3 regions of the Blautia sp. JLR.GB0024 genome follow, and region 2 is predicted to be linked to each of the others. Evidence: a T-box and tRNA genes for the amino acid it is inferred to sense, from the RefSeq annotation. Region 2 holds a T-box; the other regions hold tRNA genes.
What was found. The T-box of region 2 lies ahead of V8Q34_RS23875 (valine--tRNA ligase). A T-box ahead of a tRNA ligase gene usually reads a tRNA of that ligase, here a tRNA-Val.
Positions count from the first base shown of each region.

Region 1 (2,265 bases), on a different contig from region 2:
CATTATGTCCGGTTCCACCATCCATTTTACCCTGAACCGGTCAAATGGCGGAATGGTTGAAGCGTTTGAATCCGGAATTGAAAACACGATCTATCAGCTTTTTGAAAACATGCCCTTTACCGGCCTGCTGGTTTTTATTTTCCTCATCGCTGTATTTCTTTCCTTTGTAACTGCAGCCGACTCCACTGTCATTGCGATTTCCGACCTGTCCACCCATGGCCTGGATCATGAAGGTGCTGAATCTCCCAGCTGGATCAAAATACTCTGGGCGGGGGAAATCGCACTGATTACACTTATTATGATGAATGTGGGCAGCGGTGTCGACGGACTGAAAATGATATCCAATATCGGGGGGCTTCCCGCAGCAGTTTTCCTGCTGTTTGTCATGATAAGTGCAATAAAACTTATGTTTACACCCCATATGTATCAGGATAAAAAGGAACCTCCGGCATAAAAACACGAAAAGCCCTTGCGGAATTTCTTCCGCAAGGGCTTTCTTATAGTAGCGAGAGGGGGACTTGAACCCTCGACACTACGGGTATGAACCGTATGCTCTAGCCAGCTGAGCTATCTCGCCATCTGTTATCCTTCTGCTTTTTGGCAAAAGAATGGGACCTATAGGGCTCGAACCTATGACCCTCTGCTTGTAAGGCAGATGCTCTCCCAGCTGAGCTAAGATCCCAAGACTTTTATTTGATTGTATGCTGCTTGTACAGCAAGTAGCGAGAGGGGGACTTGAACCCTCGACACTACGGGTATGAACCGTATGCTCTAGCCAGCTGAGCTATCTCGCCATCTGTTATCCTTCTGCTTTTGGCAAAAGAATGGGACCTATAGGGCTCGAACCTATGACCCTCTGCTTGTAAGGCAGATGCTCTCCCAGCTGAGCTAAGATCCCATTTATTTAGCAGTGTTTGCCATCGCTTGACTGCTTTGCTATTATAACCTTAAATTGTGTCAATTGTCAATACCTTTTTTCAAAATTTTACAAAAATCCTTATCATTCCGCCTTGCACTAAAAACGAACACAAGACAGCCTTGATTTTAGGGCCGGAATAAATATAAAGCTTACATAATTTATTTATTCCGGCCTCTATGAAATCATTACATGTTGTAAGTGTTTCTCTTATTTTCTGAAGGTTTCTGGCAATTAATAGGTAGCCTTTTACAGATTTCTGTATTTTCTGTGGTCCTCTTTTATCCTCTCCATCACTTCCGGCTCCGATGCCAGCTTATATCCCAGTCCGGCTATGATATACGCGCCGTCTCTCAGGACTTCTGCGGCTGCTTCTGTGTGGAGAAGTCTCTCAAATTCCCTGTCGTGGATCACGATGTCCTTCCGGCTGCCGGTAATGTCGATCATGGGATGGAACACGGGAATCTTAAGATTTACATTTTCCAGATCCGTGGAACCTCCGGGACCTTTTGATCTCACGGTCACTCTTTTGGTATCCGAAAACAGTTTCTGCATGATTTCGTCCATATAATCATTCCAGTAGATTTCCCCGTAGTCCGGATACCGCTGGCTCCACTCCACAGTCGTTCCTGCAGCCATGGCTGCGCCTTTTGCGCAGGTCTCTGAGATTCTGTTGAGCTTCCACAGATTTTCAATAGTGGCTGCCCTGTAATAATAATCCAGACACACCTCATCCGGGACAATATTAGGAGCTGCCCCTCCTTTTGCCACAATGCCGTGGAACTGGCAGTCCTTTGTGATATGCTGCCGCCACATATCCATGGCCTCCATAAAAAGACGGGCCGCGTTCAGGGCATTCAGCCCCTCCTCCGGACACGCGGAGGCATGGGCTGCTTTTCCGCGGAAGGTAAAGTATCTGTCATTGGAGGCCAGTACCTGAAAATAGGTGACATTCTCATTGTTGAGATGCACCATGGCCGCATACTGATAGCCGTCAAAGCCCCCGTTCTCTGTCATATAACATTTTCCGCCTACAAATTCCTCACCGGGCGTGCCGATCAGATCAATCCTCACCGGCAGGTCAGGATATGCCTCCCGCAGGGCAAGCGCTCCCAGTATACTGACGGCACAGCTATAGGAGTGTCCGCAGGCGTGCCCCACCTCAGGCAGGGCATCATATTCGCACAGAAATGCCGCCTTTGGCCCCTGAAACTCCTTCTTCTCTTTGTCCACAGCCAGGAACGAATGAGGCATCCCTGCATACGGCGTTGTTATCTCATACCCCACTTCTTTGAGAAACTTCGTTATGTACGCGCAGGATTCCTTTTCCTCCCCACTGATCTCCGGGT
Region 1 is NZ_JBANBF010000003.1:522,886-525,150, forward strand. Features, by position in the region: gene V8Q34_RS10565 (BCCT family transporter) at 1-454, shown strand, start outside; tRNA gene V8Q34_RS10570 (tRNA-Met) at 504-577, opposite strand; tRNA gene V8Q34_RS10575 (tRNA-Val) at 610-682, opposite strand; tRNA gene V8Q34_RS10580 (tRNA-Met) at 721-794, opposite strand; tRNA gene V8Q34_RS10585 (tRNA-Val) at 826-898, opposite strand; gene V8Q34_RS10590 (M20/M25/M40 family metallo-hydrolase) at 1,166-2,265, opposite strand, start outside.
Region 1: it has a tRNA-Val gene. The T-box ahead of V8Q34_RS23875 (valine--tRNA ligase) is inferred to sense a tRNA for this amino acid. The anticodon was not compared.

Region 2 (2,265 bases):
CCACACTGTGGGAATGAGGCACTACCTTTACCAGCAGCCCCTGCTCCTCCAGGTCTCTGACCATGGCTTTTCTGGCCTCATAGCGGTCCATTCCTGCATATTTGCCGCCCAGCTCATTGATGGTGGCATCGTCGTTCATGATATTGATTTCCGGCAGGTTATGGCGTTTTCCCACTTCAAAGTCATTGGGGTCGTGTGCCGGTGTGATCTTCACGCATCCGGTACCAAACTCCTTGTCTACATATTCATCTGCCACAACCGGAATTTCCCTGTCAGTGAGCGGCAGCTTCAGCATTTTTCCAACCAGGTCTTTGTATCTCTCATCCTCCGGATTGACAGCAACAGCCGTATCACCCAGGAGTGTCTCAGGACGTGTGGTAGCAATCTCCACATAACGGCCATCTTCGCCTGCGATGGGATAATTGATGTGCCAGAAAAATCCGTCCTGGTCCTCATGCTCTACCTCTGCGTCGGAGATGGATGTCTGGCATACCGGACACCAGTTGATAATACGGGATCCTTTGTAGATGTAACCTTTTTCGTATAATTTAATGAAAACTTCCTGTACAGCCTCGGAACAGCCCTCATCCATGGTGAAACGTTCTCTGTCCCAGTCAGCGGAGGCGCCCAGCTTTTTCAACTGGTTGATGATCTTGCCGCCGTATTCCTCTTTCCACTCCCAGGCGTGTTTCAGGAATGCTTCCCTTCCGATCTCGTTCTTGTCAATGCCCTGTTCTTTCAGCTTCTCAATAACTTTGACCTCTGTGGCAATGGCTGCGTGGTCCGTGCCCGGCTGCCACAGTGCTTCGTATCCCTGCATTCTCTTGAATCGGATGAGGATATCCTGCATGGTCTCATCCAGTGCGTGTCCCATATGAAGCTGTCCTGTTACATTGGGCGGGGGCATCACAATGGTAAATGGTTTTTTATCTCTGTTTACTTCGGCGTGGAAATATTTGTTGTCCAGCCATTTCTGGTAAATTCTGTCTTCCAGTCCCTTGGGGTCATAAGTTTTGGCAAGTTCCTTGCTCATAATCTCCTCCTTAAAATGAAATGGAATCCCGCGTGCAGCCATCTTCCTTTTGTATGCATAGAGTATCCTGCCCGGCAGACGTTTTGTGTTACAATAAAAAACGCCCTCTACAGAATAAACTGTAAAGGGCGAAATCTTCCGCGGTACCACCTTTTTTTCTCACTCATGTCCGTTAACGCAGACTACGCGTGAAGGCCTACTCCTGATTCATCCTTTACAAACCACTCTGTTCAGCCCTCCGGTTCAAAAGCTACCTTCCATCCGTTCCTCTGAAACGACCTTGCAGCCGGTGGGTCGTTCTCTCTGCCAGTTTCCGGGATGTACTCCTCTTTCTCATCACCTTTTCATACGTCCCATCATAATCACATTGTTCTCTTTTGTCAAGTGAATAAATTGTGAAGAAATAAAAATAAGCCCGTATCTGCGGACTTATTCCTCATTTGTTCGTAATACACGCTATCCTATGCGGGATATTATCCCTCTGATTTCATCCCGGTTCCTTCTATATAAAAGGGTGCGGTTACACCGGGAATAAAAATCAGAGGAATCCCAGCCGTTTAATCTGGTGCATAATTCTATAAATTCAGGTTTCGGCCTTTCGGCATTCCATAATAAGAATCTCACATGGAAGATTCAGGTTCTAAACTTTGCACGGAAGTTCTCACCCTACTGCCATCAAGCAGGTTTCCTGGCTCATGGTTCATCGCTTAGCCGCCTTCTCACACTTTCATGCAATGGCATTTTGGCTTCGCTTCCCATTTACAGTGACCGCATCGCTCAGGATTTGCACCTGATTCCCTTTTCACCAGCACTGTGCGGCCAGTGCGGATGCACTTGATCGTTTTATGGAATTATACATATTTATGTTACCATTCTGCAAAGGTTCAGTCAACCCCCATTTACAATACGGACCGCTTTTACGATACACCGTCCGTCTTCTTGCTCTCCCGTCTTCTTCTTGTCATAATGCCGCCGATTCGTCCGGTCTCCTTGGCAGAAAGGCTCTTCCAGCCCGACTCCAGAACCTGATCAAGCAGTCCCAGTTCCTCTGCGATTTCATATTTCAGCATCTCCTCACGGGGGATCTTATTTAAGTCAATCTTCTCATCGTTTTTCTTGTTCATGAAAAGTCACACTCCTTCATAAATAATTAAAGTCTCTTTCAAGTATGACCTGTTCTTTTCATTTTAAACATATCTGAAAAAAATGTTGTTATACGGCAGAGGTACTTC
Region 2 is NZ_JBANBF010000017.1:43,937-46,201, forward strand. Features, by position in the region: gene V8Q34_RS23875 (valine--tRNA ligase) at 1-1,033, opposite strand, end outside; T-box leader at 1,155-1,379, opposite strand; cobalamin riboswitch at 1,695-1,886, opposite strand; gene V8Q34_RS23880 (small, acid-soluble spore protein, alpha/beta type) at 1,951-2,157, opposite strand.

Region 3 (2,265 bases), on a different contig from region 2:
AACGAAAATGCGGCATACAGAAAGGATGAAAACTGCTATACAATATCTGCGTTGACAGAAAATTTCATCAAAGGAGAGGTTTCTTTTGAGGAAGCCCTGAACATAGTACAAGAGCGGGAAATTATTTATGCTCCGGATGCTTCTATGCAGGCTATGCTCTCCGATAAAAACGGACGTGTACTGATCATTGAACCAGGTATCGGTTATAAATACGAACAGAAGGAATTTTCGCTGATTACAAATTATTCCGTACTGAGTCCGGAAACTACAAAGCCATATATTGTTTCGGGCGATACAAGATATGAAGCTGCTAAAGAATTACTGGAAGCATATGATAAAAAATTTTCGGTTTCTGACGCATGCAAAGTATTAAAATCGGTATGTCAAAAGGGGCTTTGGGCAACAAGGGTTTCATTTGTATATTCTGCGCTTCAAAATAAAGTTTATTATGTATTGAATAATGATTTTGATAACATATCGGAGTTTCAATTGTAGTACAGATTTTGCCGTTTACATACAGAGCCATGTATTCCTTGTTTATCATCAGGCTGTGTGATATGATTATATTTGTTACAGCTATCTGAATATATGAAATATAAGGTAATTATAATGAAAAAACGAACAATAAAAAAAATCTATTTACTCTGTTTATGCATTTTTTGTGTGACTGCATTTTCTGCTTGTGCAGGAGAAAAGGATGCATTAATATCTGCGGGCGGGGAAGGCCAGAAAAAGATACATGATGATATTGCAGTCGGAAACATTCGCTGTGTTAATATAAGCGGCAATGCCAGATCCATTGTTATAAAACAGAGTGACAGTAACCGCTTTGAATTTATTAACGCGGATTTAGATACTGATAATAAGTATGAAATCAGTTGTGAAGAAAAGGATAACAGCCTTAATGTTTGTGTGATGATGGATAACGCGGATTCGAGTAACAACATCCTGGGTTCTATTGTTATTTGTATACCCTCAAAAGAATTAGAAAAAATTGAAACTACCGGTGAATTTAATCAGATTCATCTCAATACCTTGAATTCAGACGTATGGATTCAGGCAAACAGGGATTCCGCAGTAGTGCTTGATTTAATGGCTGATCAACTGGATCACAATATTATGCTGGATGGTTTGGAGTCAAATACATTTCGGAATGTTTCTGTTTATTTCGACAAATTACCTGATAATATCAAGATGGAGTTTAACACGATTCCAAACAGCGCGGTTAATGTTCCGGAGGATCTGTTCAAAGAGAAGAAACTGGAACGCGGTTCGGGAGAACCTATGATAAGTATTAATAACGCAGATGCAATAGATTTTTATATCGAGTAAAGTCATATTTATCCCGGCTGTCTCACTGCTGTCATTTATATACAACCAATTTACAACCAATCTTCCGGAAATTCTCTTGCATTTCCCGGATAAAGTGCTATAATATTCCATATGGAAGCATAGCTCAGCTGGGATGAGCGTTCGCCTCACACGCGAAAGGTCAGGAGTTCGAGCCTCCTTGCTTCCATTCTTTTTTTGGGGATATAGCTCAGCTGGGAGAGCGATACGTTCGCAACGTATAGGTCACGGGTTCGAATCCCGCTATCTCCATGTATTTCATTTATCACATCCCATAAAAGAGCAGGAAACGGCTGCTTTTCATAAAAACTTTAGTATTTTCATACAAATATCACCAACCCTTCACATTTTTTCCAAATAATGGTCATAATTACCATGTATACTCTTATTATAAAAAGAGTAAAGGAGGCTTCATACATGATAGGAACTTTAATGAATCATGGCTGCACCTGTGTTCTCAAAGAGAAAGGCGGCAGTAAAAAGATACCCGTTCATCCGGAACAATATGTGTATGTGCAGGTCTCCAATGCGTGGATACCTGCCATACTGAAATATTCCGGTGAACGGCAGAACTGGTATTTTGAATACCTGCCCAAGCTGCCGGTAAACGGCTGCAGGGTTATGACAAAATAAAACAAAATACATGAGGATAACCGGGAGGCTGACAAGGCGTCCCTCAATAAAGAAGTATTGTTCCGGCAGGCGGCATAGTCAATTTCGGCTATGCCGTTTTGCCGTTTGTTTTGCTGACAGCTTGACTTTATACGGTAAATGCAGGAGGATTTTCGGAGGATTGATTTGTATGTTGCAGTTTTTTATAGTATAATTTTAGTTATAGAACTGAACAGCAGCATATTTGTAAAATCGGAAGCGGGGTTATTGGCAATGAATGATAAGGAATTGGAATTTTCTGTA
Region 3 is NZ_JBANBF010000003.1:350,218-352,482, reverse strand. Features, by position in the region: gene V8Q34_RS09780 (conjugal transfer protein) at 1-495, shown strand, start outside; gene V8Q34_RS09775 (hypothetical protein) at 610-1,332, shown strand; tRNA gene V8Q34_RS09770 (tRNA-Val) at 1,446-1,519, shown strand; tRNA gene V8Q34_RS09765 (tRNA-Ala) at 1,530-1,602, shown strand; gene V8Q34_RS09760 (hypothetical protein) at 1,768-1,983, shown strand; gene V8Q34_RS09755 (DUF3791 domain-containing protein) at 2,236-2,265, shown strand, end outside.
Region 3: it has a tRNA-Val gene. The T-box ahead of V8Q34_RS23875 (valine--tRNA ligase) is inferred to sense a tRNA for this amino acid. The anticodon was not compared.